Regions from separate parts of the Bradyrhizobium sp. 63_E2_N1_3 genome, predicted to be linked through region 3. Evidence: predicted binding sites of a transcription regulator. Region 3 holds the regulator's gene; each other region holds the start of a gene.

Region 1 (3,272 bases), 3.6 Mb from region 3:
TCAACAATCCGGCGGAGGTGAGGGCGGCGCCATCAAGCTGCGGCGCGACACTGAATTCGAGACGCAGACATTTTCCTGGCGGTTTTGCTGCGGCTGCGAGCCGCGCCACTGATTGCACCAGCGTGTCGGTGGCGCGCCGGCTCTTGGCCGGATACCAGATTACATAGATACCGGTCGGCCATTTGGTGAAAGCCGCCGCGAAGGCGTCGCCGAGCTTTTCGAACTCGTCTTTCGCCTCGAACGGCGGGTCGATCAGCACGAGCCCGCGCCGTTCCTTCGGTGGCACGAAGGCCGGCAGCGCGACCCAGCCGTCGAGATCGACCACGCGCGCCTGTTCGTCGCGGCGCAGCACACCGATCAGCGCCTTGCGCGCCTTCGGCTCGAGCTCGCAGGCAACGAGGCGGTCCTGCGGCCGCAGCAGGCCGCGCGTGATCAGCGGCGAACCCGGATAGGCCTTGAGCTCGCCCTTCGGATTGTAGGCGCGAACGATGTCGAGATAGGGCTTGGCCAGCGCCACGGCGTCGTTCGACAGGCGCGCCTGCATCAGCCGCGCGATGCCGGTCAGCCATTCGCCGCTACGGCGCGCCTCGTCGCTTTCGAGATCGTAGAGGCCAGCGCCGGCATGGGTGTCGATGACACGGAATGCCCCCGGCTTGTCCTGGAGGTAAGTAATGATGCGCGCGAGCACGATGTGCTTGATGACATCGGCGAAGTTTCCGGCGTGGAAGGCGTGACGGTAGTTCATGAGACAGGACTACGCTACGTCACGGCTTGAGCAAAGCGGGATGCGCGCCTGTGCCGGCATGGGCCCCGAATCTGCAGCGCACCGCCGAACCGGCGCTGCGTCCGGGGCACAAACACTTGGACTAGCCACCTCTGATCGGCGGCATCGTCACCTGGTCGCGGCGGCAGGCGCGGCGCTCGATCTCCTCGCAGGCCCGGAATTGCAGGTCCTTGCTGAGGCAGATGCGGACCTCGGAGAGCCGGGTCCGATTGCAGGTGACCGAGATGGCCGCGTTGCTCAGGCCCGCATTGGCCTTGATGAAGGCTTCCTCCACCTCGCCCGGCGCCACGGTCTTGGCCTGCGACAGTTCGAGATATTCCGCCGGGATCTTGATCGCGGCGCGCGCCTTTCGGATCGTCTCGAAATAATTGCGGCTGTCGAGCCCGGAGCAGGTGCCGTGCTTGTCCCACTCGTTGAAGATCAGCCCCGGCGCCGGCATCAAATCGAGCATCGAAGAGACGATGTTGCGGTTCAGGCGTGGCGACGGCCGCTGGCAATATTCAGGGAAGCCATTCTCATATTGCGGCCACAGCCCGTGCACCACGAACGCGTAGGGCCGCCCGCTGCACTGCATCTGCGAGCGACCACCGCCGCCGCCGCCGCGGTTGCGCTCGGACGCCTCCTCGCAGAACGAGGGCGACCATGACAGCGACAGCACATAGAAGTCGAATTCGCCGGGCGCGTTCTGCCGTTTGTCCTGGGCCTTCGCGCCGCCCGGCAGCGCGACCAGCCCGGCGGCCAGAACCAGGGGGAGGGTCAGTGAGATCACGAGACGGGTGAACGAACGCAATCTAAAATGAAACATGGCGACGCCCCTCAACTAGACTGTGCAATCAGCCTAGCAGGCAACAAGAACATTTCAAGAACAAAATTCGGGCCGGCCCGTCAGGCGCCTGATCAGTCCGATTCAGGCCTTTCGATCGAGGCTCAGGGCCTGGCGGCGCGGCAGGACGGATTGTAGGCCCAGTTGCGGTCAAGCCCGACCACGCACCATTCCACACCATTGCCGTAGCCGGAGAAGCCGCCATCCTCGATGATCGAGAAATGCACCTTGCGCACCTTGCCGTCATTGAGCATGGCGTCGCCGGTGCAATAGCGGCGCGGAATGTTGTCGGACTGCCAGGGCCGGAACGCGATCTCGTGAACGGCGGCGAAGCCGGTGATCTTCAACGAGGAATTCCAGAACGAGCTTTCCTTCTCCCAGAACTGGGTGGCGATGGTCGGCAGCGCCCTCTCGCAATCGACGACGGCGCCGTCATAGCGCGGCCCGTTCAGCCAGAAGTTCAGCTCCAGCGGATTGGCGGCCCTGGCCTCACCGAGCGACAGCGCTCCGAACATGAGGCCAAGCAAGGTGGCAAAGCGGAGCGATTTCAGGGGGAGGGCGCGCATGGGCAATCCGGACAGCTGGGTCTTGCGAAGGATGGACGGTGCCGCGAAGGCCGGGGCAGGTCAAGTGCAGCGCGGCAACACTTGGCCAAGAGTTGACCCCAACCTCGCAGCCGGCGGGGCATCAGTTCTTTTCATGGACCTCCCGGCACCGTAAACTGGCGCCAACCAATTGGAGTGACGGGAATGCGAATCATTGCGGCCGCGGGCTTTCTTGCCCTGGGTATGATGGCCAGCCAGTCGGCACGCGCCGATCTCCTTCCGGTGCCTCCGTTCAAGGGCAACGACACCGGCGGCATCATCGCTTATTCGCTGGCGACCCAGGCGGATGCGCGGCAGGTCGCGGTCGATCACTGCGCGCGCTACGGCAAGGTCGTGAAATTCCTCGCGGTGCAGGCCTTTGAGGGCGGCTACATCTCGTTCTCCTGCCGTTGGGTGCCCTATGGCGCTGCCCAACAGCCGATCCGCACGCTGTACTGAGGCGCTTTCGGAACGTCGGGAGCTTCCACATGACGCGCAAGCTCGCTTTGCTCGGCTCGGCCCTTTGTCTTGTGGTGTCGGCAGGCAGCGCCAGCGCCGACGATCTGCCGGTGCGCAAGGCCGGTCTCTGGGAAATGAAGATGGTCAGGACCGGCACGCCCATGCCCGAGATGACCATGCAGCACTGCACCGACGAGACCGTCGACAAGGAGATGAACAACAACGTCTCCCCGATGGCCAAGCAGATCTGCGCCAAGCAGGACATCAAGAAGACCGCGACCGGCTATGTCAGCGATTCCGAGTGCAACGTCGCCGGCATCAGCACGACCTCGCATGCCGAGATCACCGGCGATTTCAACTCGGCCTATACGGTGAAGACCTCGTCGCACGCGCAAGGCGGCGCCGCCGGCGCAGCAGGCCGCGACACCACGATGCAGCTCGAAGCCAAGTGGCTGGGGGCCTGCAAGCCCGACCAGAAGCCCGGTGACATCGTGATGCCCGGCGGCTTCAAGATGAACGTGCGCGACATGGACAAGCTGAAGGCGCTGTTGCCGAAGTAGGTTTGTCTTCCCTCTCCCCTTGTGGGAGAGGGTGGCTCGCCGCGTAGCGGCGAGACGGGTGA
Region 2 (3,272 bases), 160 kb from region 3:
GCCGGACAGCGTGCCGGAGGAGCGGGACAGAGTGAGGTAGTTGAGGCCGACGTCGAGCAGGAAGGTGAGGCGCTCGCGAATCTCCTTGAGGATGCGGCCGGCGATCTCGTTCTGCTGCGTGTTCAGCGCCTCGGGCACGGTCTCGAACCATTCGCCGGCCTTCCTGACCGACAGTTCCGAGATCTCGCCGATATGCTTGCCGCCGATCTTGACGCAGAGCGCCTCGGGCTTCAGCCGGAAACCCTTGCAGCCCTCGCAGGGGACGTCGTGGAAATACTTTGCGAGCTCCTCGCGCGCCCACTCGCTCTCGGTCTCGCGATAGCGGCGGTTGATGTTGGTGATGACGCCCTCGAACGGCTTCTTGGTGTCGTAGGAGCGGACGCCGTCCTCGTAGGAGAACTTGATCTCGTCCTCGCCCGAGCCAAGGAGGATCGCGTTCTGCGTCTTCTTCGGCAGATCCTTCCATTTGGTGGTCAGCGTGAACTTGTAGTGCTTGCCGAGCGCGGTCAGCGTCTGAATATAGTAAGGCGACGACGACTTGGCCCAGGGCGCGATCGCGCCCTTGCCGATGGCGAGCTCCTTGTCGGGGATGACGAGGTCTTCGTCGACATGCTGCTCGACGCCGAGGCCGCCGCAGGCCGGGCAGGCGCCGTAGGGATTGTTGAACGAGAACAGGCGCGGCTCGATCTCCGGAATCGTGAAGCCGGAGACGGGGCAAGCGAATTTTTCCGAGAACAGGATGCGCTCGGGCCCGCTCTTGTCGTGAATTTTGGCGGTCTTCTTCTTCTCCTCGGCGGGCGCAGCCGCTGCAGCCGCATCGGCGAACTCGACGACGGCGAGGCCCTCCGCGAGCTTCAGCGCGGTCTCAAAGCTTTCGGCGAGGCGCTGGCCGATGTCGGCGCGCACCACGATGCGGTCGACCACGACGTCGATGTCGTGCGGAAATTTCTTGTCGAGCGTGGGCGCTTCCGCCAGCTCATGGAAGGTGCCGTCGATCTTGACGCGCTGAAAGCCCTTCTTGAGCCATTCGGCGAGCTCCTTCCGGTACTCGCCCTTGCGGCCGCGTACGACGGGGGCGAGCAGATAGAGGCGGGTGCCCTCGGGCAGCGCCAGCACGCGGTCGACCATCTGCGAGACGGTCTGGCTCTCGATCGGCAGACCCGTGGCGGGCGAATAGGGCACGCCGACGCGCGCCCAGAGCAGGCGCATGTAGTCGTAGATCTCGGTGACGGTGCCGACGGTCGAGCGCGGGTTCTTCGACGTGGTCTTCTGCTCGATCGAGATCGCCGGCGACAGGCCGTCGATCTGGTCGACGTCAGGCTTCTGCATCATCTCCAGGAACTGGCGCGCATAGGCCGACAGCGATTCGACGTAGCGGCGCTGGCCCTCGGCGTAGATGGTGTCGAAGGCGAGCGAGGATTTGCCGGAGCCTGACAGCCCGGTGAACACCACCAGCTTGTCGCGGGGGATCTCGACGTCGACATTCTTGAGGTTGTGCTCGCGCGCGCCACGGATCGTAATTGCGCGCAGGCTGGATCCCGCGTTCTGCTGTTGGCGCTTCGCCTTGATCACTTCATCCATCCGAGTTGCCCTCAAGGAATCCCAAAGGTGCGCGATCGCGCCAACAAAAAAGGCGCGCGTCGCCCGGAACCGGGATCGGCGCCGATGGGTATGGCAGCGAACGTAGGAAGAACGGGAGCGGATTTCCAGTGGCGTGTGCGAATCGTCAACGGATTGTTGGCGCGCTGGCGGCATCTGGCAGGAGCAGGGCCCCCAGAACATGCGAAGGGCCGGCGCGAGGCCAGCCCTTCGTTCGCGTTTGAATGCGGATTTGGGGCAATCCGCACATGATCAGGACTTGGAGGTTCCTGTGGGAAGCTTTGCCTCAGTATTTGGCGACGACCGGGCCGCCCCAGCGGTAATTGATGCGGATCAGGCCCATGTCGATATCCTGGCCGATCCGGTCGGTGCGCGGGGCGAAGCCGCCGACGAGCGTTGCGAAGTCGGCGCTGTGATGGCCGAGGAAGACATGGTTGTACTCGCCGCCGACCGACCAGTTCTCGGCAAAGCCCCATTCCACGCCGATGCCGATGGTGTAGCCCCAGCGGGTCTGGTTGACGCTGTTGAACACCGCGGCCGGGACGCCGGGGACGAAGGTGTCGTACTTGTCGTGCGCCACCGCGGCGCCGGCCTTGCCATAGAGGAGCAGGTTGTTGACGGCGTAGCCCATCTGGCCAGTGAACAGGCCGAAGCTGTCGATCTTGGTCTGGTTGGTGAACAGCGGCAGCGCCACGCTGACATTGCTGCCCTTGAAGTCGGCCCAGTTGCCCTGGCCCTCGATGCCGAACACCCAACGCGACTTCTGCCAGCGATAACCGAGCTGTCCGCCGACCGTGCCACCGCCCGCATTGTGACAGCCTTCGCCAACGGCCGGATCGACAGCGATGCCGAGCGCGCGGGTCACGCCCCAGCAGGCATGGGCCAAGCCGCCGCCGCCGTTGATGCCGGCATAGATGCCGCTCCAGTCATAGACGGGAACGGCGGCCGCCTGCGCCTTGTAGATCGGGAGATCGGCGGCGGTAGCCGGCGCGACCGCACCGAGTGCGAACAGGCTGACCGCAGCCAGCATCCACGTCTTCATGTCACGTCCCCAACTCGCCAAAGCCATTAGCGGACGCCTTGCGCGCGCCTCACGACTCCAAGACGGTTGGGTGCACCCTCGCGCGAAAACAAAAAGGCCGGCGCAAGGCCGGCCTTTCGTAACGCGATGGCGTCGGAGGCGAAGATCAGTATTTGGCGATGAGGGGGCCGCCGAACCTGTAACTGACGCGGGCCGTTGCAATGTCAACGTCCTGGCGGATCCGATCGGCGCGCGAGAACGTGCCGTTGTTGAACGTAAAGCGGTTGTCGCGCGATCCCATGATGCCGTGCACATAATCGACGCCGACCACGATGTTGGGCGTTACGCCGAAATCGAGGCCAGCACCAACCGCTCCGCCCCAGCGCGTTTCATTCGCCCTGTCGAACACGAAGCCGGTGGCCGTGGTGAAGCCCTCGTATTTGTCGCTCACAACCATCGCACCACCCTTCGCGTAGAACAGCACATTGCTCCAGGCGTAGCCGACCTGGCCGGTCACGAGACCGAAGGCGTTGATCTTCGAGCGGTCTGAGCCGACGCCGCCCGCAGCCAGGCTCGGTCCATTGGAGCCGCTAAGGTGAGCCCAGTCGCCCTGGCCTTCCACGCCGAACACCCATGACGCGCTTTGCCAGCG
Region 3 (3,272 bases):
GCATCAGCCGATCGGCAGGCGGGTGATGGTTGTCCGGCTGTCGGTGATGGTCTGCGGCTTGTGCTCGCGCTCGCCGAGCGGCTGGGTCACCGGTAGCTGCAGCACGGTCGCGCGCTGGCCTTCGACCAGCTGCGTCACCAGCACGGATTTGCCGTCGGGGAATTCGATCGCATCATGATGGCGATCGGGAATGTGCGGATCGATCTTGCCGAACTTGCCGACGCGCGAATTGACGGTGCGCGTCCAGATCCAGCGATTGTCGTAGCGGACGTTGTCGGCGAAGGCGAGCTCCGTCCCCGGGAGCAGGCAGACCGCGACGGTCGGATCGGCCGCGGAGGCAAAGCCGCGCGTCGAGGTGCCGCGGAAGGTTGTCGTGACGATCGTCTCGCCGACTTCGGCGGGACGCGACGCGACGGCATGCAGGCTGTAGTCACACATCGGGTGCTCCTCATGCAGGGATAGCGACCCACGTCTCTTAATCGAGGCGCAGGCCTCTATCAGAGTGGAAATACCAAACGTTCTGCCGGGTTGTAGGCAAATCTACGGCTCGCCGCCGCAGGCCGCAATCACATTAACTTTCCCGAATCCACCAGGAACAAAGCCCGCCCCTTTGCATTCTGCAGGCGCGTGTCAGCGCCCCGGAGGCGCCGACCAGCCGGAATATTGCCAGCCCGGCCGCGACGGTTGGTCGACGGCGTCGAGGGCCTTGCGGACTTGCTCGCTCATGGCGGTATCCTTGCGGACATGGGGCCGCGATTGCGCGGCCAAGGCTTGCACGGCCAAGGCTTGCACGGCCAAGGCTTGCACGGCCAAGGCTTGCGACGCTGATGCTGCGATCAGCGCCACAGCAACTGTGCTCAGAACGATCCGGCGCATGACTTCTCCTCGAACCTGAAGGCCGCGAAGCAGGGCTGCTTCGCGCGGCGTGCCGAGGATTTACCGCTGGAGGAGGGGCCGGATAATCTGCGCGAAACCAGAAAGACTATCCAGCGGAAGCGGACAATCGTCCGCTCCAATCTCGGATCGGCGATGCCGATCGAAAGCGCGCGGGGCGCCCAATAACCGATACCGGCACGTCCGGTATCAATACTTCCGGTACAGCCCGATCAGCTTGCCCTGGATCTTCACCCGGTTGGGCGGGAGGATGCGGACCTCATAGGCGGCGTTGGCGGGCTCGAGCGCGATCGAGGCGCCGCGGCGGCGGAAGCGCTTCAGCGTCGCCTCCTCGTCGTCGATCAGCGCCACCACGATATCGCCGGTATCGGCGCTCTCGTTGCGCTGGATCAGCGCCATGTCGCCGTCGAGAATGCCGGCCTCGACCATGGAATCGCCGCGCACTTCGAGCGCGTAATGTTCGCCCGAGCCGAGCATGTCAGGCGGTACGCTGATGGTGTGGCTGCGGGTCTGCAAGGCCTCGATCGGCGTGCCGGCCGCAATGCGGCCCATCACGGGCACCGCGACGGGGCGCTCGCCCTCGTCCGCTGGCGGGCTGGAAGTCGTGCGGACCTTGCCGAGATTGCCTTCGATGACGCTCGGCGTGAAGCCGCGGCGGCTGCCGGCGGCGGCCTGAAGCTCGGGCAGCTTGATCACCTCGATGGCGCGGGCGCGGTTGGGCAAGCGCCGGATGAAGCCGCGCTCCTCGAGCGCGGTGATCAGGCGATGGATGCCCGATTTCGAGCGCAGGTCGAGCGCGTCCTTCATCTCGTCGAAGGAGGGCGGCACGCCGCTTTCCTTCAGCCGTTCGCTGATGAACCGCAGGAGCTCGTATTGTTTGCGCGTTAACATCTCGACCAAAATCCCCCGGTTGATGTCGTTCGATTCCGAGACGCTGAATTCAGCAGTAAGCCGCTACATTCTCGAAACAAATCATGAACGGACACTATATGTTCGATACATGTTCCGCAACTGCTTAATTTACCGTGAACGCGACAAAGTTCGCGGAACGCACGCGAACGAAGCGATCAGACGGGCAGTCGCAAGACCTCGCAAGGCGCGCCGGCTTCGGCCTTCGGCGCGAATGGCGCGCGCACGAGAAGTGCCTGTGCCGCAGCGAGATTCGCAAGCAGCGAGGAATCCTGGTGATTGACGGGGAGGGCGAGGAGCGTGCCGTCATCGCGCAGCTCGAGGCGTGCGCGCAGATAATCCTCGCGCTGGTCATTGGCGCCGACATCGCGGCCCAGCACCGCAGGTTCGCGGCGGTGATGAATCATCGAACGGCCCGAAAGCGCGCGAATCAACGGCACCATGAACAGGAAGCCGCAAACGTAGGATGACACGGGATTGCCGGGCAGGCCGATCACGCGCATCGCGCCGAGCCGCCCATTCATCATCGGCTTGCCCGGTCGCATCGCGATCTTCCAGAACGCCATCGAGATACCTTCGTCCCTCAGCGCCTGCTGGACCAGATCGTGGTCGCCGACAGAGGCGCCGCCGGTCGTGATCAGGATGTCGGCGCCGCTTTCCCGCGCGCGGCCGATGCCGGCCGTGGTGGCCTCCAGCGTATCGGCGGCAACGCCGAGGTCGATCGTATCGGCGCCCTCGCTGCGGGCGAGCGCGTGCAGGGCGTAGCCGTTGGAATAGACAATCTGGCCGTGGCCCGGCGTCGTACCCGGCATCACCAGCTCGTCGCCGGTGGCGAGGATCGCGACCTTCGGGCGTCGCCGGACTGGCAGTTGCGGGTAATTCATGCCGGCGGCGAGCGCGAGGTCGCGCTCGGTGAGCCGGGCCCCTTTGCGCAGCAGCACGTCGCCTTCCGAGAAGTCGACGCCGGCGGGGCGGATGTGCCGCCCCGTTACGGCGGCTTCCTTGATGGTGATGCGCTTGCCGTCCGCGATCGTGTCCTCCTGGATCACGACCGCATCAGCGCCATCGGGAACGACACCGCCGGTGAAGATACGCACGGCCTCGCCGGCGCCGACCGATCCCGCAAACGGGCGGCCCGCCGCGACCTCGCCGATCAGGGTGAGCTGGGAGTCGATCTTCGCCGCATCGACCGCGCGCACCGCATAGCCGTCCATTGCCGACATCGCCTGCGGCGGCTGCGTGCGCCGCGCCGCGACATCGCGCGCGAGCACGCGGTGGAAGGCTGCGTCGAGCGCGATCATCTCTTCAGGCAACGGCTCTGCGCCCGCCAGCACCGCGGCGAGCGCGTCGGAAACCGGCATCAGGGCCACGGGTGAAAACTCCTGCTGGGCCCGTTCGGGCAAATCGGCGGCGAGAGTTCTAGCCGAGTGCAGGCGCAGAGGCAAAACAGTGGCCGCGCAGGATGATTT

The links. Region 3 encodes LexA, which represses DNA repair genes until DNA is damaged. Its sites were predicted from a motif close to TGTTCNNNNTGTGTTCNG; they were not measured.
Region 1: AB7531_RS37865 (ribonuclease T2 family protein) is a predicted target of LexA. The motif match lies at 1,635-1,652, and genes of this name have one in related genera.
Region 2: uvrA (excinuclease ABC subunit UvrA) is a predicted target of LexA. The motif match lies at 1,678-1,695, and genes of this name have one in related genera.

The regions. Positions count from the first base shown of each region.
Region 1 covers NZ_CP197235.1:7,968,125-7,971,396, reverse strand. Annotated here, with positions in the region: gene AB7531_RS37870 (23S rRNA (adenine(2030)-N(6))-methyltransferase RlmJ) at 1-745, opposite strand, end outside; gene AB7531_RS37865 (ribonuclease T2 family protein) at 867-1,589, opposite strand; gene AB7531_RS37860 (hypothetical protein) at 1,712-2,173, opposite strand; gene AB7531_RS37855 (hypothetical protein) at 2,357-2,650, shown strand; gene AB7531_RS37850 (DUF3617 domain-containing protein) at 2,680-3,210, shown strand.
Region 2 covers NZ_CP197235.1:4,508,455-4,511,726, forward strand. Annotated here, with positions in the region: gene uvrA (excinuclease ABC subunit UvrA) at 1-1,581, opposite strand, end outside; gene AB7531_RS21420 (outer membrane protein) at 1,886-2,641, opposite strand; gene AB7531_RS21425 (outer membrane protein) at 2,787-3,272, opposite strand, start outside.
Region 3 covers NZ_CP197235.1:4,351,733-4,355,004, forward strand. Annotated here, with positions in the region: gene AB7531_RS20685 (hypothetical protein) at 4-438, opposite strand; gene AB7531_RS20690 (hypothetical protein) at 631-876, opposite strand; gene lexA (transcriptional repressor LexA) at 1,084-1,785, opposite strand; gene AB7531_RS20700 (molybdopterin molybdotransferase MoeA) at 1,962-3,173, opposite strand.